3 regions of the Pseudoalteromonas sp. KS88 genome follow, and region 2 is predicted to be linked to each of the others. Evidence: predicted binding sites of a transcription regulator. Region 2 holds the regulator's gene; each other region holds the start of a gene.
The links. The regulator LexA, encoded in region 2, represses DNA repair genes until DNA is damaged. The targets are predictions, from matches to a motif close to TACTGTATNNNNATACAGTA.
Positions count from the first base shown of each region.

Region 1: C7Y70_RS10515 (YebG family protein) is a predicted target of LexA. The motif match lies at 2,085-2,104, and genes of this name have one in related genera.
Region 3: C7Y70_RS17300 (DNA topoisomerase III) is a predicted target of LexA. The motif match lies at 2,463-2,482, and genes of this name have one in related genera.

Region 1 is NZ_PYHV01000016.1:101,988-110,335, reverse strand. Features, by position in the region: gene fadR (fatty acid metabolism transcriptional regulator FadR) at 1-87, opposite strand, end outside; gene C7Y70_RS20510 (hypothetical protein) at 280-444, shown strand; gene dsbB (disulfide bond formation protein DsbB) at 723-1,235, shown strand; gene C7Y70_RS10525 (DUF6170 family protein) at 1,235-1,546, shown strand; gene C7Y70_RS10520 (helix-hairpin-helix domain-containing protein) at 1,595-1,891, opposite strand; gene C7Y70_RS10515 (YebG family protein) at 2,155-2,475, shown strand; gene putP (sodium/proline symporter PutP) at 2,538-4,016, opposite strand; gene C7Y70_RS10505 (HDOD domain-containing protein) at 4,382-5,608, shown strand; gene C7Y70_RS10500 (VacJ family lipoprotein) at 5,661-6,392, opposite strand; gene ccmI (c-type cytochrome biogenesis protein CcmI) at 6,403-7,686, opposite strand; gene C7Y70_RS10490 (cytochrome c-type biogenesis protein) at 7,687-8,148, opposite strand; gene C7Y70_RS10485 (redoxin family protein) at 8,145-8,348, opposite strand, start outside.
Region 2 is NZ_PYHV01000020.1:66,284-74,631, reverse strand. Features, by position in the region: gene hmpA (NO-inducible flavohemoprotein) at 1-662, shown strand, start outside; gene C7Y70_RS14265 (hypothetical protein) at 704-1,075, opposite strand; gene C7Y70_RS14260 (S41 family peptidase) at 1,068-2,699, opposite strand; gene C7Y70_RS14255 (endonuclease) at 2,796-3,449, opposite strand; gene C7Y70_RS14250 (hypothetical protein) at 3,522-4,238, opposite strand; gene C7Y70_RS14245 (hypothetical protein) at 4,428-4,808, shown strand; gene C7Y70_RS14240 (PaaI family thioesterase) at 4,805-5,248, opposite strand; gene C7Y70_RS14235 (hypothetical protein) at 5,362-6,132, shown strand; gene lexA (transcriptional repressor LexA) at 6,227-6,844, shown strand; gene coxB (cytochrome c oxidase subunit II) at 7,313-8,348, shown strand, end outside.
Region 3 is NZ_PYHV01000028.1:2,459-10,806, forward strand. Features, by position in the region: gene C7Y70_RS17295 (amidohydrolase) at 1-526, shown strand, start outside; gene C7Y70_RS17300 (DNA topoisomerase III) at 540-2,450, opposite strand; gene C7Y70_RS17305 (flagellar motor protein MotB) at 2,569-3,489, opposite strand; gene pomA (flagellar motor protein PomA) at 3,492-4,259, opposite strand; gene xseB (exodeoxyribonuclease VII small subunit) at 4,560-4,802, shown strand; gene ispA ((2E,6E)-farnesyl diphosphate synthase) at 4,806-5,693, shown strand; gene dxs (1-deoxy-D-xylulose-5-phosphate synthase) at 5,797-7,662, shown strand; gene C7Y70_RS17330 (hypothetical protein) at 8,056-8,348, shown strand, end outside.

The DNA.
Region 1 (8,348 bases), on a different contig from region 2:
ACCAGGCGGAAAATCGCCATTCCAAATTGATTCAACAATGTACTCTTCTGCAAAGCCAGCTGGGCTTTTTGCTTTAAAAATTCTCATTCAATTCCCACTCGAGTTATCACATTACTTCACTTTCAAGATTAACTGACTGATTGTACCAGATGATTAAAAACTAACAAGCAAAGTAATTCCCCTGCGCTATTTTTTTAGATTTTGAATATAATAATGCTAAGAGGAATGTAGACTCAACGCCCCCTAATTGGGGAAAATAAAATAATAAACGGAGTTTATATGTTTAAACATACATCGATCGCACTTGCAATTTCCGCTAGTTTCCTAGTCACTGCCTGCCTTGAAGTAGAAGACAATAATGAACATTATGTTAGTTCTACATTTAATGAGCAAACAGGCACCTATTCAGTTGCGCGTGCGGTAGGCTTAAACAGACTACTTTAGTAGACTTAGATATTGATAACGATGCTATTGATGACTATGTACTGACTTGTCAGCCTAATCAAAATAATGCAATTTTTACCCTGAATTTAGATAATAAAAGCAGTGTTTAAATGTCTACAACCGCTCAGATGGAGACAGATTTATTATCCAGAGTTCTGGTTATTTAGCACATCCCTTTACCAAAATTCGGTTATTTAATTACTCCCTTCAGGTTTACACTTGCACCTTGATTGAATACTGGGTCATAATCTGAGACAAAGATTTAAATTGGAAACACGATGAATTGGTTAGCAAACTTAGCGCAAAAACGCACTCCTTGGGTTTTATTGGCATTAATAGCATTCACATTTGAAGTGACCGCTTTATTTTTTCAATATCAGATGGGCTTAGAGCCATGCATTATGTGTATATATCAACGAACAGCTATGCTCGGGTTATTAATCGCTGGGGTCATTGGGGCTATTAACCCTAATAATATGATTATACGTGTTACTGCTCTTTCAACTTGGGCTGTTGCAAGTATATGGGGATTTTTATTAGCCCGTGAACATATTGATATGCAAACAACCACTGACCCGTTTGCGTTTAGCTGTGAGTTTGAACCTAACTTCCCGCTTCCATTGCATGAGTGGATACCACACTTTTTTGCAGCAACTGGTGACTGTGGCAATATTGATTGGCAATTTTTAGGACTAAGTATGCCGGCATGGATGGAAGTGATCTTCGCTGCATTTACTGTGGTGTTTTTCGCTGTTATATTTAGCCGATTGTTGATCAAAAAGAGTTTATGATGATTGCATTTTTTTCTAGTCAAATTAAGCAGCTTAATCATCTTAAAGTACGTGAGCGGCAAGAGGTAATAGCAATCGCGTTATCAATGCTCTCACCGATACAAAAAATCAATTTACGCATTGTAAAACTGCTACTTTTAACACCTGTTTTTGCATCTCTTGTGTATATTGAAGGCTGGCTAATGCTCGTAGGATTACTTTTAGCAGGGCTTAGCTATCCCTTACTAACGACTCCTGTTGAGATTGCATTTGCAAAAACTTACTTATCTGAAGCTCTAAAACAACATAACAGTTTAAAAGGCGAGAATTAACTCGCCTTCAGCAAGAGTTTCATTCAAAGTGATTTATGAAACTCGTTGCTATAACACAATCTTTCCTTCTAATTTTGCCAATAATTTATTTCCAATCCCTTTAACCTGAGTCAATTCGGTTACTGATTTGAACGCTCCTTGATTCTCTCTATAATCAACTATTGCCTGCGCCTTAGATTTACCAATACCGGGTAAGGTAATCAATTGATCAATATTTGCTTTATTTATATTGATCATTGCAGCTTTGCTTAATTCACTTGCTGTTGCTGATTTAGTATCAACTGCGTAACTAGGGTTGGCTATCGCTAAGCCAAGTAAAATAACTATTAAACTTAAAAACTTCATGTTTATCCTCCATGCTGTCCATACTTGGACTAAATTAATAGTAAACAATATTGACCTCCCTTTTAACTAATCTCAGCTCTTTAAGTAAGATAAAGGTAGGACCTATTAAATAAAGTAAACTGTCATGAATTTGTCAAATGTACCGATAATAAAAAAATTAAAATGTTAACTTGCAAAAATGCACACAAACAATTACTGTACATAAAAACAGTAACCTAATTCAGTGTGTAATATTACACAAAAGTACGTTAGCAGGAGAGATCATGGCTGTTGTTGTTAAATATGTTGTAGAAAGAAGCGGAGTTGAGCGTATGACGTTTACTACTAAAAAAGAAGCTGATGCGTATGACAAAATGCTCGATATAGCAGAGTCATTAGAGGTTATGCTAGAAAAGGTAGACGTTCCTTTAAGCGAACAGCAAATTGAATCTCTTGCTTTAGAAATGGCTAAAAGCAAAGATGGCTTCATTAATGTGCTTAAAGGCGCAAAAGATGTAGTAAGTAAGCCTGCTCAAGCTAAAACAAAGAAAGACACTGATAAAGTTACTGACTTAAAGAGTCCATCTGAAAAAGCAGCCAGTTAAACCAAATATACAATAAAAAAGGAGCTTTTAAGCTCCTTTTTTATTGATTGAATTTCATCTCGTTACAATGACTTTTCAACCTCATCAAACAAATCAGTAATTTCATTGCTTGGTGCTGGTGTTGTTAAACTAACAGCAATAATGGCAATACTTGATAAGATAAAGCCCGGGATGATTTCGTAAACAATACTACTTAACTTTTCACCACCAACCGTGATTGGGGCATAAATCCAAATAAGCACTGTTACAGCACCAACAACCATACCCGCTAAAGCACCAGCAAAGTTCATTCGCTTCCAATAAAGGCTAAATAAAACCAAAGGACCAAAAGCTGCACCAAAACCAGCCCATGCGTTACTCACCAGATCTAAAATTGAGCTATCACGGTCATAGGCTAAGTATATAGCGCACATTGCAACTGCAGCAACGCTGATACGCCCAACGGTAACTAACTCAGTATCACTCGCTTCTTTTCTTAAAAATGTTTTGTAGAAGTCTTCTGTTAACGAACTGGAACTAACGAGCAGTTGCGACGAGATAGTACTCATTATGGCCGCCAAAATAGCTGCTAATAAAAAGCCTGCAATTAATGGGTGAAATAAAAGCTCTGAGAGTATTAAGAATATAGTTTCAGGGTCTTCAACAACAATGTTATTTTCATAGGTATAAGCAGCCCCGAATAAACCAGTACCTACCGCACCAATTGCTGCTGTAATCATCCAAGTCATGCCTATGCGACGTGCAGTGGGCATATCTTTAACACTGCGAACAGACATAAAGCGAACAATAATATGTGGTTGACCAAAATAACCTAAACCCCAAGCCATAGCAGATATAATGCCCAGCGCCGAACCTGCACCAATCCAGTTAAGCATCTGTGGGTTTACACTATTAAGCGTTGACTCTAGCGGCTGTTCTAGCAAAGAATATGCAACTGTTGGTACGAGTATTAACGCAACAAACATAATACAACCTTGCACGAAATCAGTAAGACTCACCGCTAAGAAACCGCCAAACAAAGTATAAAGTACTACTACACCTGTGGTGATATATAAACCCATTTCATAGGATAGGCCAAACGAGCTTTCAAATAACTTGCCACCTGCAACAACACCTGACGATGTATAAAGTGTAAAAAACACAATAATTACCACAGCGGACACGACGCGTAATAAGTTAGATTTATCAGTAAAGCGGTTAGAAAAGTAATCAGGAATAGTAATAGAGTCGTTTGCTTTTTCTGTATAGACTCGTAACCGTGGAGCAACTAATAAATAGTTTAACCATGCCCCTAACACCAAACCAATTGCAATCCAGGTGCTGCTAAAGCCAGTTACAAACATAGCACCAGGCAGTCCCATTAAAATCCAGCCACTCATATCGGATGCACCCGCTGATAATGCAGCTACAGAAGGTGACAAACTGCGCCCTCCTAGCATATACCCCGAAACATCACTAGTAGAGTGTTTATATGCATATAGGCCAATCCCGAGCATAACAATAAAGTATGCAGCTAAAGAAATAATCATTCCTGTTTCCAAATTTGCCTCCATTTGTGAAGTTTTTATCTGGCTTTTAATCCTAATAATGACTCTAGCTTAGATGTATAGAAAAGACATTATTGGTCTAAAAGCCAATTTAGATGATGACTATACCATGGCTAGGGTAAATAACTCTACCTCCAGCTTTTGTCGAATAAGTGACTGAGGTAAAACCTATTTTCATACTCCAAACAGTTTTTGTTCAGATAGATGGCAATAAACTATTATATGCCTTAGGATTAAATAAATATATTTTCAAAAATTCAATGCTTTAGTACTATCATTTAAAATATTGTTAATGCTATTTTTCATTATTTATCTTATATTGCCAATGCTATTGTTTAACTTAATCGGATTTGTTGTTTATGTACTTTTACGCTGCGCGCCAACCAATTTTAGATCGCGATAAAGAACTCATAGGTTATGAGCTGCTTTTCCGTGATGGCGTTGATAATGTTTTTCCAAACATCGATGGTGATGAAGCCACCTCAAGACTCATTGAGGGCAGTCAATTTAACTTTGGTTTAGAAGATTTAACAGACGACAAACCTGCTTACATTAACTTCACACTAGATACCTTACAAAAAGGATACCCAACATTACTAGCTAAAGATCAAATAGTTGTAGAAATACTGGAAACTATACAACCTGGTAAACGCTTGCTAGCAATAGTTAAAGATTTAAAAGAGAAAGGCTACACACTGGCTTTAGATGACTATATTCACCAGCCAGTATGGCGCCACTTTTACCCATACATTGATATTATTAAAATTGACTTTTTAAGCTGCGAACTTGATCAAATAAAGCAAATAATAGAAGAAATTAAACCTTTCCCACAAATTAAACTGCTTGCAGAAAAAGTAGAGACTCATGAAAAATATCAACTCGCTTTAGACCTTGGATTTAGCTATTTTCAAGGCTTCTTTTTTTCAAAGCCAGAAATGGTACAAAGCAAATCACTCCCGCCTTCACAAATCGCGCTAGCTGAACTGCTTTATGAAACGTCGTCAATAGACATAAACCTAAAGAAAATAACTGATGTATTTGAGCGGGATGTCACACTTTCTTACAAGCTATTACGTTACAGTAATTCTGCAGCATTTAAGCGACGCGCTGAAATAAGCACTATTAAGCAAGCGCTTATTGTGCTTGGTGTGCAGGAAATTAAAAAGTTTCTGTCGTTATTATTTGCAGCTCAAGTAGCCGCAAATAAGCCTGCCGAACTCATTCGATTATCACTCACTCGCGCTCGCTTCACTGAGTTATTGGCAATTGAGCACAATAAAGTTAAAGATACTGGCATGGCTTTTCTAACGGGGATGATGTCACTTATGGATGCTATTTTAGACGAAAGTATGCAAAGCGTTATGAAAAAGCTCCCCTTGTCGAATGATATCAAAGACGCACTTGTTGAAAATAAAGGTTTGCTTGCACAATATTTGGAGTTGGTAAAGTTATACGAACAAGCCGATTGGCAAAGCGCAAATACTATTATAGATGAATTGGCTTTAGCAGCTGATAAGGTACCTGATTTTTATCATGAGGCACTTTCATGGGCAAACACGCAAATGAAAGTATTGGGTGATGAATAAAACCTAGCTTTAAAAGTAATAAAAGTGCTGGTTTGAACCAGCACTTTTATAATTAAAGGCTTTCTAAGAAATCCTCATCAAAGTCTTCTGGTTCTTTTTCAATTGGCGGATTACCGTCATGTAGTTCATACAATTGACGTTGAAAGTAAATATCTTTCATAAATATATAAGGGTCGAGTGACTCATTAAGTAGACTCTCTTGAGCAATAAGCGAAGCCCTTGCCTCAACCGCTTTAAGTGCAAAAACCAACACCGTTTGTGGCGTCGTTAAAGTGATCTCAGGTAGAACAAAATTATCAACAACATCACCAGCTAGGTTACGCGTTGTTGATGGCCCCATACCTGGCAACATTAAGTATGCACCATCACCTATCCCCCAAACACCGAGCGTCTGACCAAAATCTTCATCAATGATATTGAGCCCTAATGAACTCGCTACATCAAATAGGCCAAAGATACCCACGGTAGAATTAACTAAAAAGCGTGCAATACTGACCCCGGCATTACCCGGCTTTCCCTGTAGTGTCGCATTGATAACATCCGTTGGTGCAGTTATGTTGTCAGTAAAATTAACGACACTGCGCCTTACCGGAGTCGGTGTGATAGCGACATACCCAACGGCTGTTGGGCGCAAAATATAGGCATCTAACACATCCATGTTAAAATCATAAACAGGGCGGTTAAAAGATTGAAGTGGATCTCGTTCATCAACTTTTTCGTCAGGTACTTGCGCACATCCTGCAACAACTAGTAACCCAATCAATAGTAAACTCTGTCTTAACATCTTTTATCCTTTAAGGAATTAACTCATTTATTAGTAATGTATGTTGCGTTACCTTGGCTCGCTCTAATACGGGGGAACTTCCTTCAAGCTCACCACTTGAAGGCATCACTGAAGCATCTTTTGAGATACGCGCTGTGATAACAATTTCTTGAGAACTTGAAAGAGTCAAACCCTCTACCATCGAATTCAAATCACTAAGTTGCACTTTAAGTGGAAAACTATAGTCGGTGAGCTTAACTACAGCCAACGGCATCGGTGACCCCTTGGCCGCTTTAGCAAATACAAATAAAGTGCCGTTTTCAGGAAGATTATCAACTAATGCAGAATCTAAGTTTACATCAACCGTAATCCCTTCATCACTTGTGGTTGAATTAGTAATATTCTCTAAAGAAGTCGCTGGGTAAATTTGGTTATTTTGCTCAGCCATTTTTTGCTCTATATCACTAATGCGCTGAGCTATCATGGCATAACGGCTGTCTTGAGTATCCATTGTACTGAGGAGCACCTCAAACGCAGATTTAGCTTGTGCCCAATCTTGACGTTCGTACGCAATCAAGGCAAGCAGTGATATAGCATCTACATTAGTCGGTTCGTCTTTTAAAACACGTGATAGCATGCTTGCTGCACGAGTCATATTAGTGTCGCTACCTTGCATTAAAAGCAACTGGCTATAGCTGACCATCACACCTAAATTATCAGGATTAAGACGTAACACTTTATCAAACGACTGCTGTGCCATATCATATTCATTCAGTGACATTGCAACGCGTCCAAGTAGCATCCATGCAACTTGATCATCACCATTTTGAGCAAGCTTAGTTCGTAAACCCAATGCAAAAGCTTGGAGTTCATTTTGTGTCAACGGCTCGCCTTTTTGCATTACTGCGCGCTCACCATATTCAGGCAATTTATCCATCGCGGTATACCAGTCTTGTAACTGTTTTTGCGAGCCTGTTGCCGTATAAAAAATCACCGTCAGTACAATTAAAAATGCACTGCCTGTTAATGCCAATATCGCATTGTTCCCTCGGCTAAATAACGACTTCTCGGGAGAGATCTCATTAAGTAAGCGACGTTTCAACTCAACCACTGACTCATCATAGCCTTGCTGCTCAATACGTTGTTCTTTTAAATCAAGTGCTAACTCTTCTAAACGTTGGTGGTAAATGCCTATCAACTCAGAATTTGCATTATGAGTCACACTTTTTATACGTTCTTTTGTCAAAAAAGGCAAAGCTACAAATACAACAGCTACTAAAGTTAGTAGTACAAAAGAAGCCCACATTAAAATCATTTACTTTTGCTCCTGACGTTGGTTTTGCGCAATTAGTTTTGCCAATAGCTCTTCATCTTGATCGTTCCAGTTTTGTTTTATTGCTGCTTTGCGCTGTCGAATAACAATGAACCCAAATCCAATGATGACGATTAAAATGGGTAATACCCACAATATTAATGTCGCTGGAGTAACAGGTGGCTCGTAGTGAACAAAATAGCCATATCGATCAATCATGTACTCAATGACTTCATCTTTGCTCTTGCCTTCTTTTACCAACACAATGACCTTGTCACGTAAGTCTTTCGCAACCACAGCATCAGAGTCTGCTATGTTTTGGTTCTGGCACTTCGGACAACGTAACTCTTTAGTGAGTTCGCCAAACCGCTTGGCTTGTTCGTCATTTGCAAATACATACCTATCTTGCTCAGCTGTCACTGCAAAGCTAAAAAGTAATACTAAACCAATAAATAAATACTTCATGGCGTTAACTCCTGCATAATAGGTGCAAACTTCGCACGCCAAACTCGTGGATTAATATCGCCAGTATGGTGTAACAAGATTGTCCCACTACTATCGACTAAAAACGTTTCAGGTGCACCTGACACTCCTAAATCAAGTGCTAATGTTCTTTCTAAATCAAGTATATTAAACTGATAAGGGTCCCCTGCCCTGCTAAGCAT
Region 2 (8,348 bases):
TTGCGCCGATTGATAACAAGGCGGTAATAACTCATAAACCTGGGCAGTATTTAGGTATTAAAGTTAAACCTAATGACATGCAATATAATGAAATTAGACAATATTCTATTTCTCAACAAAGTAATACACAGAACTACCGAATCAGTGTGAAAAAAGAATGCTTACCGGGTCCTGGTATTGTTTCCAACTACTTACACTCACTTGATGTGGGTAATACTGTAGAGCTGTTTCCGCCAGCTGGTGATTTCTTTTTAAAAGACAGTAAAAAACCAACAGTGCTAATTTCGGCTGGTGTTGGTCAAACTCCAATGCTCGCGATGCTGCAAACATTATTACAGGATGAAGTGAGCCCAAACACCTTTTATTTACACGCCTGTGAAAATGCAGAGCATCATGCGTTTGCCGATTATTTAACAGATCTTGCTGCCGTGCATTCCTCTTTAAAGCATTACACTTGGTATAATAAAGAAACTAAGGATGAAGTGTTCAGAGGGTTAATGAATATAAGCACTGTTGCAGATCAACTTCCATTGCTAGAAGGCGATTTTTACCTATGTGGCCCAACAGGTTTTATGGCAGCAATTAAGCAACAGTTGCTTGCTTTAAACGTTGATGCTGAGCGCATACATTACGAGGTGTTTGGTCCACACCAAGCGCTTTAATCCGCTTATAGCAAAAAGGCGCTTAATGCGCCTTTTTGGTTTTAAATAACTTCACATTCGACATTGCTAAGTGGAATACTCAGTTGTTTTTTAGGGTAAAATAAAAAGCATTGCTCCCCTGATTTTTGCAAGACAAACTTTTCTGAAGGGATGTTATGTGCGCCCATAATAGGCATGCCATCAGGGCCTTTAGTCGTGCCGTGATCTATCAAAAGCTGTGCGCTTTTAGTAAATACATCATCCGCAAGAGTCACTAAAGGACCACCTTTTGCAGTTTGAATTGCTTGTTGCAGCTGTGTAACAATGCCCGGATTTACGCGTGTTAGAGTTGCATCTTGAGGCTCTAAAGCCTGTGTGCTGTTGCATCCGGTTAGTATGACTGCGCAAACAGCACTTAGCATGTATTTAGTCATTTGCATCCCCTGTACTAGGCCAGGTTAAATCCATATTTGTGTTGTAAAGCGACTGAGGTATCTCAAGCGATAAACCAGTTTCATTACTTGGTGAATAGCTGGCAGGTTGTTGTTTTGCATTTTGTGGCACTTCAGGGCAGCCATTATTTGTAATATGGTATAACGCCGTCGATAGCAGTGCTTCGTTTGTATCACCTAGTTGATGATCAAAGTCATCAGCAATAGGGCAGCCTTTAACATCAGCTGAAAACTGGGGTGAAGGGGTGGGTGTTAAACCATCTGAATATTCACCAAAGCCTTTGTAATTAGCACCACTAAACTGAATCGTGTAGTAAGTAGTTGCACAGTTGTGTGTAGGCGTAAAACCATAAGGTTTACCACATGTTGTATCACCAATTAATACCACTTCAACATCAATCCCTTTCAAGCCATTAATAAAGGCTTCAGAGGCAGAGCAGGTACCTGATGTACTCAACACATAAACTTTTGATAGATTTAAATCAGGTAAAAGTATTTGCTTGCCTTCAAATGTTGAGTAATCAATTTCTTGATTAATGAATGACAAAGGTAGTTCTTGTGGTAGCTTGTCATTCTGAATGGTTTGATAATAGTAAAAATCTTCGGTGTTAGCAGGGCCAGCAACCATGTAAGCTAATTGTGATGACATGGCTAACAAACCACCGCCGTTGTATCTAAAGTCGATGACTAATTCGTCGACTTGATCAGCCTTAAACTTATTAACGGCATCGATTAAACCTTCTTGTGCAACACCGATATGGCTATTGAACTGCATGTAACCGACACGTGTATTGTTTTGTGTAGTAAACGTATTTACGTTCTGTACCGGGGTTTTGGCAATATTACCCGCAGTAATAGTGATTGATTTTTCAGTCCCATCATTACTGCGCACTCTAAAGTTATGAGCTTCGCCAGCTGTTGGGCCAAACAAAATACTATTGAGCGAGTCAATTCCATCTTGAGTGTTGGTATCTATGCTTACATCATCTACAGAGAGAACGGTATCGCCACGTTGGATCCCTGCATTCTGAGCAGGTGAATTATCTTCAAGATAGGCAACTCTTAACACTCTTGGTGGCGTATTTGAAATAAATGACCAGTTAATGCCGTAACCTGATACCACACCTGATTGTGCTTCTTTGTAAAAGTCTTCTGTTGGTTCGCTGTAATGAAAGTTATCTTTCTTAGCACCAGAATCTGTGGTTTGCTCAGTTTTTAATTGTGCAAAATATGCCGCGACAGTATCAAAGCTTTCAGGGTTTTTGTCTGTGATTTCATCATACCAAAGGTATGTTTCATCACTCCAAGAGCGCAGCCACATTTTTTCTGTCAGCTTGGAGCCCGCTTTATCAGGGTATGGTTGATTATTATTGTATGGATCGTTGCCTGTGCGTGGCACATCACATTGATTCTTAAACGTACTTGATGCGTCAAATTCACCCGCAACCCATTCAACCTCATTAGACTGTGGTGGCGGTGTTACCACATTGGTAGAGTCTGTATCATTTGAATCTTTATTTAGGCTACCGCCGCCTCCACATGCTGTAATTGCAAGGCCAGAAAAAGCAATGAGAATAGCAGTAGAGATTCTTTTTTTATTAAACATACTTAGTTACGTTCCTGTAAATACTTGTTTCGAAAATATCAATACAGCCCAAGATAGGCAACAAAAAATATGTTTATAATGTAAACATTTGTAGAGTTAAAGATGCTGAGAGTTTTTGGTTTGCGCTAAACTCTGGTTTTGCCATGCTCTAAATAACTGCTGTTGCTTATTAGATATTTTTAATCCGTAGGTTTTTTGCATGTAAAAGTATGCATCTGCGATACGCTTTCGTGAATAAGCGGGTGGCTCAACAACTCGTTGTTTAAAATTAACTTTTACCTGACAGTTACCATATTGTGTGGCGCTACCTGCAATCATACCAAAGCGATAATTCGACCTATCAGCGTTAATCTCACCGATTGCAGGCGCAAGGTTATTAATATCGGCTTCCATTTTTCTAAATTGGGCACTGGTTTTCACGCAGTTTTTTCGCCCGCCATTTTGCCAGCACTGTAACTGGTGGCCAAACTCCCATGCTGGGACTATATGCTCCCATTCAATTCGCACTGCTCGCGCGTTCGGTTTGCCTGAACGAGTCACGGCATTGCGCGGTATATAACCGCACGCATTTGGATCGGGTATTAGCTTTTTACCTTGGCGCTTTATATCACAACCACAGTAAATACTTTTGGCATCACTGGGTAACGTTTTTATTAAATGTCTTTTTGCTGTTGAGAAGCGAGTAAATTGCTCGCTGTGGAGGTTAAAGCTTACAAGTGAAGCTATCAGCGCAATAATAAAGTAAGGCATATCCAATCATTTTAGTGAACTACAGGATACGCCATTTTAGAGTGATTAATCTAATGGGTAAATAATGAATTATTAGGAGCTTATTCTAGGTTGTCTACGGTTGCGTAAACGCACATTTTGAAACAATAGAACAAAGCCAGTTAAACAAAATAAAACACTGCTTGCAGAGAAGCTAATCAATAATGGATTATTAAAGTCTTCGCGTTCATCGTAGTCCATTATGTGCAACATCCAAAAAAAGTCGAAAATTCGCCATATTGTGCTGCGAACTGTGATTACTTTACCACTCTCTGCCCATAAATAGAGTGTTGTATTAAAAGTGTCGTTAAAACTCACTTGCCATATATTTTCTTTGTAGCCAACTTCTCGAGGCCCTGTTTCAAGTAGATTTATCGTATTAATCTCAGCGTCAATTAGTAGGTGGGCTTTTGCATTTGCAGTAATTTGTTTTTTATTGGGGTTACTAAATGGTTGCCCCGATACCCCATCAAAATGGTGCTCTTTTGTGTCAGTTTTTAGCGTAATGATTGGGGTGTTTAAAAAATGAGAATAGGTAATCTGTTTAGGCTGTTTGACTTGAGCAACTATTTTGTCGAGCGATGCTGGGTAATCTGCCTGAGTAAATGAATTATCGATAGCTCGAGTTGCCAAATGCTTACCATGAACTTTTTCAAGCGGAATAGCGCTCATGACTAAACCACCTAATAGCCATGCAAAAATTTGCAAAGCAAGAATGTATCCAAGCCATTTATGACATTTACGAGCGTGCTTAAAAATACGTTTATTCATCAAGAACTCATTTGTTATTATTTTTTTGTGCAGTATTTTACAAAGTATACAGTGTTTGACCATGTGGCAAATTGTCGCAGTAGGGCTAGCTACGTAGGTGATGGTCTAATTTGCAAGGGATAGGGTTTGGTATAAACGCAAATTTAGGTTAAAGTTTGCGTTGTAATTAACGCGGGGTAAAACAATAGCATGTCGGAAATTCAATTTTTAAATGTAGATCTAGAGCTTGAGTCTAAACAAGATATTAGTGCACTAGTGGCAGACTTAAAAAAAATTGCCACAGTTTTACACTATGACAAAGATGAATATCGTCAATTAGCGCGTATTGAGGCGAATATTGAAGTGTCTACACCAGATAAAGCCATTAACCATATGTGTGAATTAATTGAATCCTGTTCACGTAATGCATTAAAACAATGGCTAGCGTGCTCTCGGCGCACGTTTGATATAGGCTTTGAATCAGGCACTTCACCAAAATGTTTTAATCAAGCGCTGCAAGCAGATACGCTGCTGCGAATATCTGCTATTGGTGCAGGCGTTGAGATAACGATTTATCCGATGGAAAGTTAATTTTTACGCTCAACCACTGCTGCGGTCATTCTTGATACGCAGCACAGCTCGCCTCGACTGTTTGTTATTTTAATTTCCCATACCGATGTCCGTTTGCCTATGTGTATAGGTTTTGCAACTGCTGTAAGCATGCCATTGCGCGATGCTTTTAAATGGTTTGCATTTATTTCTTGGCCAACACAGTAAAATTTTGTGAAATCTATAACAAAATTAGCAGCATAACTGGCAACTGTTTCTGCAAGCACAACATTTGCTCCGCCATGAACCATTCCAATGGGATTGTGGTGTCCAGGTATTGCAGGCATAGTTGCTACTAAATAGTCGTCGCCAATCTCAGTGATTTCTATACCCATTGTTTTCATTAACGTGCCTTGGCCATTAATGCCTTCATCAAGTTGTTTACACTGCGCTAGAGTGATTGGGTGATACCAAATAGCCATGGAATATCCTCAATTAAAAATTTAAAACCAGTCTACACTTTTGTACACTTTCCTACAGTTAAGATCATCTAAATAGCTAAAATATACCTAATGTTACATTTTAGGAACGCAAGATGAAAAAAGGAATAATGCTGTTAATTAGCTGTTTATCGTTATCCAGCTATGCAGATATTAATCATCAGGTTGATCTCGGGTTCACTGATTTAAGTGGCTTCGATAAAGCATTTTTAGGTGCGAGATACCGTTATTTTAGTGATGACTTAACCGCCTTATCTGGTCCTCAAGAGCTAAAAAGTCACTTGCACCGAGTGAACAATATTGCGTTAGGTGGCTTTGCGAATGACAACCTTTATTATATTACCAGTGATGCGACTTATTATTGGCAACATGGCTTAATTTTAGCGGCTGGCTTGCGGCATGTTGATGATGATGGCGGCCATTGGCAATCAGACAGCTCTTTAGTGACGGCCTCAATTGGAAACCAGGTAAATGATCAACTACAAATAGGCTTAACTGCTTTTTACAACTATTTTCAAGGGAGAGGCTATTATTTAAAAGACAATGTAACGTCGGTTGAATGGAGTTATGCGCCGTATGTGCGTTGGACCAGCTTAACGAATAATAAAGGCTGGGATCTACAAGCTAAGCAGTTAGTTGGGCGCTATCGGTATGTTCAAGGGCGGGTAGCGTATTATATAAATCAAGATTGGTCAGTTGCTTTGGTCGCTAATGTTCGTGACCATGGCAATAATACGGATAACTATGAGTTGCAAACACAGTACTGGTTTAATGAGCATATAGCGTTAAAGTTTGGTTTAGGCGCATCTTTTAAATCTGATGATGGTTTAAATAGCGCCACTTTATTGTTAAGTACTAGATGGTAAAAAAGAAGGGCTAAAGGTAACTAATTTAAAATTTGCGATTTTCAAATAACTGTATATACTCACAGTTAAATGTACTGTATGGAAAACCAGTTGTATGCGCCCATTAACGAATCGTCAAGCTCAAATTCTTGAATTAATCAAAGTGTTTATCAAAGATACTGGTATGCCGCCTACGCGTGCTGAGATTGCGCAAACTTTAGGTTTCAAAAGCGCAAACGCTGCTGAAGAGCATTTAAAAGCACTGGCTAAAAAAGGTGTTATTAAAATGAAGCCAGGTGCAAGCCGTGGTATTCAGCTGGTAGAAGAGGATGAACCCGAGCAACTTGGATTACCACTCATTGGCCGAGTCGCAGCTGGTGAACCAATACTTGCACAACAGCATGTTGAAAGCCATTGTCAGATTGACCCTTTAATGTTCAAGCCAGCCGCTGATTTTTTATTGCGTGTACAAGGTATGAGTATGAAAGACATTGGTATTATGGATGGTGATTTGCTTGCCGTACATAAAACGCAAGTGGCTGAAAACGGCCAAGTAGTTGTTGCGCGTGTTGATGAAGACGTGACTGTAAAACGGCTCGAAAAAGCCGGACGTAAAGTTTTATTGCACGCCGAAAACGAAGAGTTCTCTGCAATTGAGGTCGATCTTGAACATGAATCATTTAATATTGAAGGGCTGGCAGTTGGCGTGATTCGTAACGCTGATTGGATGTAAGAGCTGTTTTTACTACTCAAGCCAATGATAAACATTACGCTTGCCCAGATAGTTACTGCCTTATTAAGTTTTATGCTCAGTGCACCAAATAAGTGAAATTTGGTGCTTTTATTTTTTTTACAACTTTAGCTACTGTATCTTACACTTCTATGTAGCGTCTTATCCCTTATCATAGCTCGTTATCCGCTAGTTTTAAGCCCTTACACTATTTCCCAAAAACAAAATAACGCCCTGATTTAACATTGTTATTTTTGCACCAAAATAGAATTTTATTTACCTTAAAACTTGCTAATTGTTTATTTTTTAACTAATTGGTTAATACGCTGTGTTAATTAGTGATCTTTTTGCCCTATGGCGTCAAAAGACATAAATAGCATCAGTAACAATAAAAAATAACGAATTGGCGCGAATAAAGCAGTGCCGCCTCTTCGCTTTGCGTCTTGCAATAGCATCAAAAGGAGCTGTCACATGGGTAAATTGAGCTCTACCTTGTGGCTTATATTACTAATGCTTCCGCAGCAATTATTGGCAAACAGCCAATTTAATATGCGCGAAGGTGTAACCGATATAAGTAATAATGTTTATCAACTGCACATGACAATTTTTATAATATGTTGTGTGATTGGGGTGATTGTATTTGCCGTTATGTTTTGGGCATTAATACATCATCGTAAATCGAAAGGGGCGGTACCTGCCCAATTTCATGAAAGTACAAAAGTCGAAATACTTTGGACGGCAATTCCCTTTGTCATTCTTATAGCCATGGCAGTACCAGCTACTAAAACTTTAATCGCAATGGAGGATGCCAGCAAAGCTGACATCACTATCAAAGTGACGGGGTCGCAGTGGAAATGGCATTATGAATACATGGGAGAGGATGTTGATTTTTATTCTATTCTTTCAACACCAAGTGACCAAATTGCAAATCAAGCTGAAAAAACGGATACCTATCTACTTGAGGTTGATAAACCTTTAGTGCTACCAATTAACAAAAAAATTCGTTTTTTAATGACCTCTGATGACGTTATTCATTCATGGTGGGTGCCTGACTTTGCTGTTAAGAAGGATGCTAATCCAGGCTTTATCAATGAGACATGGACCCGAATTAATGAAGAGGGTATTTACCGAGGTCAATGCGCTGAACTTTGCGGCAAGGACCACGGTTTTATGCCCGTCGTAGTAGAGGCCAAGTCTGAGGCAGACTTTGATGTTTGGTTAGCCAACGCTAAGCAAGCTAAGCAACAAGCCGCAGCTGCTGATGCTGCACTATTAGACCAAACCCTACCAAAAGAAGAACTTATGGTACTTGGTGAGCAAGTATACATGGCCAGTTGTGCTGCCTGCCATCAACCCACAGGCATGGGGTTACCAGGTGTTTTCCCTGCTCTGAAAGGAAGCCCTATCGTATTGGGAGATATTAAAGATCACATCGATATTGTTGTACATGGTAGCCCAGGTACAGCTATGCAGGCGTTTGTAAAACAACTATCAATTAAACAGCTTG
Region 3 (8,348 bases), on a different contig from region 2:
AACAGTTGGTTCTATTCATGGAGGTTCGAAGCACAATGTAATCTCTGACGCAGTAAAACTACAACTTACATTACGCAGTTATAATCCGGACGTACGTTTACAGCAAATTGCCGCTATTAAAAGAATTTCACAAGGAATTGCTTTAAGCGCAGGCTTGGACAAGTCGCTTATGCCAGAAGTATATGTACATGAAGATGAGTCAATTCCATCAACATATAATAACCCTGATCAAACAAATATTGTACGCAGTGCTATTAGCTCGGCCATTGGAAAAGATAACGTGCTAGAAACGCAAGCCGTTATGGCTGGCGAGGACTTTGGTTTATATGGCCGAACCGAACAAAACATTCCTATTACTTTATTTTGGCTTGGTGGTGTAGAGCAATCTCAATATAGTGCAGCACAGGAATCAGGGCAAACTCTACCGTCATTGCACTCGAGTAAATTCGCCCCAGATTACAAAGTCGCCTTACCCACAGGTATTAAAGCGATGAGTAATGCAGCCGTTGCGCTGTTTAATAACTAAATCGACTTTGTAACTAGGCCGACTTTGCTTTTGGTTTAGCCTTTCTTTTAAAACGTCGCTTTTGCGGCGTTTTTGGTAATTGCGCAAAAACTTGGCTATTACATTGCCCTGCTAGTCCAATGAAATGTGATAAATCGTTTAATAACGGAGTTAAAAACTGTTGGTAGCTCATACGCTGCTCTGCAACATCCCCTAATGAGGCTTCCCATTTTGCCGTTAAATCTGGGCTTGCTAAACCTTCAGGTAATACTCCTATAAGTGCTTTTCCTGTTTCAGTGGCTAAAATGGTTTTACCTTGGCGTTGTAAAAATCGGCGCTTGAATAATAACTCTAAAATACCTGCACGCGTTGCTTCTGTGCCTAAGCCATCAGTATCTTTGAGAATTCTTTTAATATCTGGGTTTTTCACATAACGACTTATTCCCGTCATGGCACTCAATAAGGTTGCATCCGTAAAATGTGCAGGCGGAGTCGTCATTTTATCAACCACTTCGCCATGGGAACACTCAAGCACTTGCCCCTTAACTAACGGCGGTAAAGTTTGCTGATCTTTTAGCTCTGATTTACCCATTAGTACTTTAAAACCTAAGCTGATCTCTTGTTTTGCATTCGCTTTAAATAAACCACCAGCAATGGTTACCTCAACCTTTGTTTCATTAAATATATAGTCAGGATAGAACTGAATGAGGTAATGCCGACATACTAGGCTATAGACCTTTGCTTCGTCTGAATTTAAGCTTACCGACTTTAATTGTTTAGCAGTAGGAATGATGGCGTGATGCGCAGCTACCTTTGCATCATTAAAGCATTTACTACGCTTACTGGTATCGGCCTGACTACAGTGAATTGCACTTTGCCCCCCATTGCTAGCAATCGCTTTTACAATGCTTGCAGCTTCCCGGTGGTGATCTTTTGGTAGATAACGATTATCTGAGCGCGGATATGTGATGAGCTTATGGCGTTCATACAAAGTTTGGCAAATATCTAACACTTTTTGAGCTGGCATCGTAAACGCTTTCGCTGCATCTATTTGCAGGGCTGATAAATTATACGGTAAAGGGGCTTGCTGTTTTTTCTGCTTTTGCTCAAGTGCCGTAACTTCGCCTTTTTGTCCTGCTATTCTTGATACGACATTCTCTGCAAGACCTCGATGTAGTACTCGCCCTTCTTCATCTTGATAAGGCTCGCACGCTTTGCTTGGTTGCCACTTAGCGGTGAAACTTTGTTGCTCCTCCGTATTTAAATGAGCAAACACTTCATAAAATGGTTTTGCTACAAAATTAGTAATTTCATTATCACGATTTACCACTAACCCTAAAATAGGTGTTTGTACGCGCCCAACAGAAAGCACATTACCAAACCCTGCTTTTTGCCCAGCTAAGGTATATGCACGGGTTAAGTTCATACCAAATAACCAATCGGCGCGAGAGCGCGCCAGTGCAGAAACACTCAATGGAATAAAGTCACGATTACTGCGAATACTTGCCAACGCTTTCTTTACTGCACTAATATTTAAATCGCTGATCAATAAACGTTGAATTTGTTGTTTTTTGGCTTGGCTAAGTTTTACTTGCTCAATCACCTCATCAACAAGTAACTGCCCTTCTCTATCGGGATCACCAGCATGAATTAATTGATCAGCTTGTTTGATTAACTTTTTAAGTATCGTAAGTTGTTTGCGGGTTTTTGGTTTAGCTTTTAATTGCCATTGATCAGGCACTATGGGTAAATCATCAAAGCGCCATTTTTTATACTGCTCGTTATAGTCGTCAGGTTCAGCTTGTTCGAGCAAATGACCAATGCACCACGAAACGCAATCACCATTTGCTACCTCAATGTAACCATCATGCTTTTTATGGGGTTTAGGAAGTGCATCAGCGATAGCACGACCCAATGATGGTTTTTCTGCGATATACAGTTTCACAACGAGCTCCAACACTGTTCATATAAACAGTACTTTAGCACACTATATTATCGATTACATAAATTTAAGCACAACAAAACCTTTCACACTTAAAATTTATACCATTCGACTCAATCCATTACCTTACTTCTATAGGATCAGACTCTTTTGCCTTGCCTTGCATAATTGAAATTTCAACGCGTCTGTTTCTGCGTCTGTCGGTATCTGTTTCATTAGGAACCAATGGACGTGTTTCAGCATGACCAACAACGACCATCCTGGTTTTATCAAAACCCTGAGCTTTTTGCATTTCTGTTGCAACTGCAACAGCACGCTTAGATGACAGATCCCAGTTATTTGTATACAGCTCATTTGACACCTGGAAGTCATCGGTATGGCCTGAAACCGTAATTTCACCCGGTACGTCTTTTAATAAAGTCGCTATATCTTGAATAATAGGTTTAAAACGGGGCTGTAAAAATGCACTGCCTGATGGGAACGAACCATTCTCTCGGATACGAATAATTATTTGTTGCCCTAATGACTCTAGCTCAACTGCGCCATCCATAATTTGTTGCTCTAACTGTTGCGCAATCTTCTTAACGAGCTCATTAACTTGCTCTTGATCTGCAGACGATGTGGATTGTTCAGAAGCTTGTTGTTGAGCGGTGCTTTGCGACTCACCACCACGTTTATTACCACGTTGTTCTTGACGCCCCCCGGCCGAGCTTTCATCTCCTGCTTGAAACTCAAGCATTTGTTGAGTCATCTCAACGGTTTGCTGTTGAATGGTTTCAATGGGCGTGGGTTCAGGTTTACCTGGGGTAAATTCCATCGCTATGACAGAGGTTCCTTTTGGTATATCTTTTACCTCAATCTTATTTTGCACACCAAAAGCAAATTTCATTGAGCCCGCAATCTGTTTAAATTTAAGCACATCCATTTCTGAAAATGCGAGCAAGAGTACAAAAAAGCACATTAACAATGACATTAAATCAGCGAAGGTCCCCATCCAAGCTGGCAATCCTGGGGGGGGACATTTGCACTCTTCATCAGACATGCTTACTCCTCAGTGTCCACATTACGCTTAGATTCAGCGAGGTAATTCTTTAAAATCCCTTCAATAACTTTTGGATTTTGGCCATCTTGGATACCTAAAACAGCATCCAAAATCAAACGTTGGTTCATTGCCTCTTCTTCTTTACGAAGCTCTAATTTAACCTGAATAGGGATCGCGATAACGTTTGCTAAAAAGGCACCATATAAGGTAGTTAATAACGCAACCGCCATTGCTGGGCCGATTGCTTTTGGATCATCCATGTTTGATAACATTGCAACCAAACCAATCAACGTACCGATCATGCCCATAGCAGGTGCGATATCAGCAAGCGCTTTAAATAGCCCTGCCCCTGATTCATGACGTGTAGAAGTAAGCGAGATGTCTTTTTGGAGCGTTGCGCGAACAACATCAGCATCATGTCCGTCCACGAGCATATCAACGCCTTTTCGCATAAAGCCGTTGGGAATTTCGGCCTCTTCGAGAGCCAAGAATCCTCCTTTACGAGCAGAATCAGCAAGCTCAACGGCCTTTTCAATCAGCTCTTCAGGCGATTCAATTTTAAACATAAATGCTTTAGCGCATACTTTACCAATACCTAAGAATTGGCCCATGGTGTAGTTGGATAGAACGATAAATATCGAGCCACCAAATACGATGACAACTGATGGCGTGTTGTAAAACATAGCCACTTCACCGTTACTACTTTGCACCATCGACATTACGATTAAGCCAATTGCCCCAAGAATACCTATAATGGTTGCTAAATCCACTTACCCCTCCAGAGGAATTGATACTTTGCTACTTTTAATAACAAACTTTTATTATTAACTGCTTATCGGCAATAGATTGAATTACTTAAATCATTTACGTGAATAAATGAGAATGACGTTGCCTTCTATACTGTTATTTTAATCTAACCACCTTAAGCTGCAAGGTTTAAGCATAGGCTCAGTCAAAATAAAAAAACAAATAACGCGTAAATAAATAAAAAAAATGCATCAGTCTTTGACCTAGTTTAGCATTCCCCCTAAAATTGGCCTCAATTTCATATCATCTAAGTTGAATCCACGATGGCGACTAAAAAACCTGAAAATTTGAGCTTTGAGCAAGCACTTGAAGAATTAACTGTAATCGTCACCGACATGGAACAAGGTGATTTATCTCTTGAGCAGTCTTTAAAGCAGTTCGAACGCGGCATTGCGCTAGCCAATGCATCTTCAAGTAAATTACAACAAGCAGAACAAAAAGTGGCAATTTTGATGGGCAATGACCCTCAGTCACCACTTACTGACTTTAAAAACGACTTGGATTAATCGGTGCATATTTTAGAGCAAATAAAAGTTGCACAACATGACGTTGAAGCCAAACTAGATAACTACTTTTCACTACCGCTTGATACTGAAGATAATATTAAAAAAGCAACACATTATGGGGTATTGAATGGCGGTAAGCGTATACGCCCCTTTCTGGTTTATGAAACGGGTAAAATGTTGGGCGCAGAAAAAAAAGATTTAGATGTGCTTGCTGCGGCAATAGAGTGTATACACAGCTATTCATTAGTGCATGACGATTTACCTGCGATGGATGATGACGATTTACGCCGAGGCCGGCCGACATGCCATATTGTGTACGGTGAAGCTCATGCAATTTTAGCTGGTGATGCACTGCAAACATTGGCCTTTGATTTAATCGCTAACCATACGTTTAACATACCAGCTTCTCAACAGCTTAAAATGATTGCTGCATTAAGCAAGGCGTCAGGTATTGAGGGTATGGTGGGAGGACAGGCGCTCGATATTGCTGCGACTGATGAAGCTATTTCATTACCAGCACTCGAACGCATTCATAAGCTTAAAACCGGTGCTTTGCTCAATTGCGCAATTACACTAGGGGCATTGTGTGCACCTAACACCAGTGACTATACGTTTTCACAGTTAAAAATTTTTGGTGAATCTATTGGCTTGGCATTTCAGGTACAGGACGATATTCTTGATGTAGAAGGCGATACCTTTATCCTTGGTAAGCCTCAAGGGTCAGATATAGCGGCGAATAAAGCCACATACCCTGCACTTCTTGGTCTTGATGGTGCAAAAGAGAAAGCTCAGTTGTTATTAGCAGATGCCCTTAATGCATTATCGAATATCGATGCCAATACTGAATCTCTTGCGCGCTTAGCAGCGTATATTGTTGAACGTGACCATTAATAAAACACAATGGCAAACGAATAAAGACATACAAAATAACTAAAAAATCAGAGCAACAATACGCTATAATAATCTCTGGTTAGCGAAGGATGTATTAAAAATCATGACACTTGATAGTAACAAGTATCCATTATTAGGTTTGGTTGAAGAGCCAGCCCAGCTGCGCGATCTAGCGCAAGAAAAACTGCCCGCATTTAGTGATGAGCTTAGAGATTATTTGCTTAATTCAGTTTCCCAAAGCAGTGGTCATCTGGCCTCTGGTCTAGGCACCGTTGAACTCACTGTTGCGTTGCATTATGTATATAATACACCAGAAGACCGCCTCGTTTGGGATGTAGGTCATCAAGCCTACCCTCATAAAATCCTAACGGGTCGTCGCGACCAAATGCATACAATTCGCCAAAAAGATGGCCTGCACCCTTTCCCTTATCGTGATGAAAGTGCTTACGATACATTTAGTGTTGGTCATTCAAGCACATCTATTTCAGCTGCCCTAGGTATGTCAATTGCCGCACAAAAAGAAGGCAAAAGCCGTAAAACAGTAGCTGTAATTGGTGACGGCGCAATTACTGCTGGTATGGCGTTTGAAGCAATGAACCATTTAGGTGATGTTAAATCAGACATGCTGATCATTTTAAACGACAATGAAATGTCTATTTCTGAAAATGTCGGTGCTTTAACCAATCACTTCGCACGAATTTTATCAGGCAGCTTTTATACCAATATTCGTGAAGGCAGCAAAAAACTACTTTCAGGTGTACCTCCGGTAAAAGAATTAGCCAGTCGCATGGAAGAGCATTTAAAAGGCATGGTGATCCCTGGTACTTTCTTTGAAGAATTAGGCCTTAATTATATCGGCCCTATTGATGGTCATGATGTAAATATGTTGGTAGACACGTTGCGCAATATGCGCAACTTAAAAGGTCCACAGCTGCTGCATATCAAAACACAAAAAGGGAAAGGCTATAAGCCCGCCGAGGCTGACCCTATTGGCTACCATGGCGTGCCTAAATTTGACCCTGCCGTGTCAAGCTTACCAAAGTCTAAACCAGGTGCTGCAACGTTTTCAAAAGTATTCGGTGATTGGCTGTGTGATATGGCAAGCCAAGATGACAAGCTAATGGCGATTACTCCAGCCATGCGTGAAGGCTCTGGTATGGTGCGCTTTTCAAAAGAACACCCAGAGCAATACTTTGATGTCGCTATTGCAGAGCAACACGCCGTTACTTTGGCTGCCGGCTTTGCATGTGAAGGCTTAAAACCCGTTGTTGCTATTTATTCGAGCTTTTTACAACGCGCGTACGACCAACTAATTCACGATGTTGCACTACAGAATTTACCGGTACTATTTGCCATTGACCGTGCAGGTATTGTTGGCGCGGATGGTGAAACCCATCAAGGTGCATACGATTTAAGCTTTATGCGTTGTATTCCAAATATGATCATTATGGCACCTAGCGATACCAATGAGTGTCGCCAAATGCTTTATACTGGTTATCAATGCAATCAGCCTGTTGCTGTTCGCTACCCTCGTGGCGGTGCCGGTAATAGCGAAATTAATGAGCAAATGACCGCCCTCGAAATCGGTAAAGGACGAGTTATTAAACACGGCAGCAAAATTGCAATATTATCTTTTGGGACGCTACTTGAAAACGCATTTTTAGCCGCTGATGAGTTAGATGCAAGCTTAATAGATATGCGTTTTGTAAAGCCACTAGATACAGACTTAATCGATTCACTGCTTAGCGATCATGATAGCTTTATAACGCTTGAAGATAACGCCATTGTTGGTGGTGCTGGTTCTGCGGTTAATGAGTACTTAGCAACAGTGAAAGCAAAGGCAAGCATTTTAAACCTAGGCATTCCAGATGAATTCATCAAACACGGAACACAACAGCAAATGCATGATGAAATGGGTTTAGGTGCTCAGGGTATACTCGACAGCATACAAAAATTTGTTACTGACTAGGGTCTGTTTACCTTTCAAGGTCAAATAAAAAAGGAGCAAATGCTCCTTTTTTTTATTTAAAATCATAATACTAAAAATAAAATCCGATTATTTTCTCTTATTTGCATCCAATTATATTCCTTAAACGTTTTCACACTGAGGTTAACTCGTGAGCAAAGTTTCACGCTTTTAAATTATACCAATCGACTTAAATATTTAGCCTTTCTAGCGTGCTAAATAAAGCGCTAACGGCGTTTATCCGTCGCTATAAATGACTAATAACTTAACACGATTGGTATAAGCTGTTTTAAGCAAACTCTTTGTATGTTCACATTTAATGGAATATTTAAGAAGGTACAAACTATGAAAACGTTCAACTCAGGCAACATTTCTCAATCTATTCAGTCTCGTTTAATGACAAGTAAAATATGCTTATCTGCGCTTAGTTTAGCAATTTTAATAGGTTTAACTGGTTGTGATGGCGATGATGGCAGCACCGGCCCTGCTGGTATGCAGGGTGAAATGGGCGCCCCAGGTGATAATGGTACAGATGGCGCTGATGGTAATGACGGTGTAGATGGTGCTGATGGCACACCTGGCTTTAATGCCGCAACATTTATTTTAGCGAATAACGGCACTGACAATGCAGGCACCATTGATCTAATTGATCAAAATGCTGCAAAGTTAAAAATATTTAATAGTGGTGC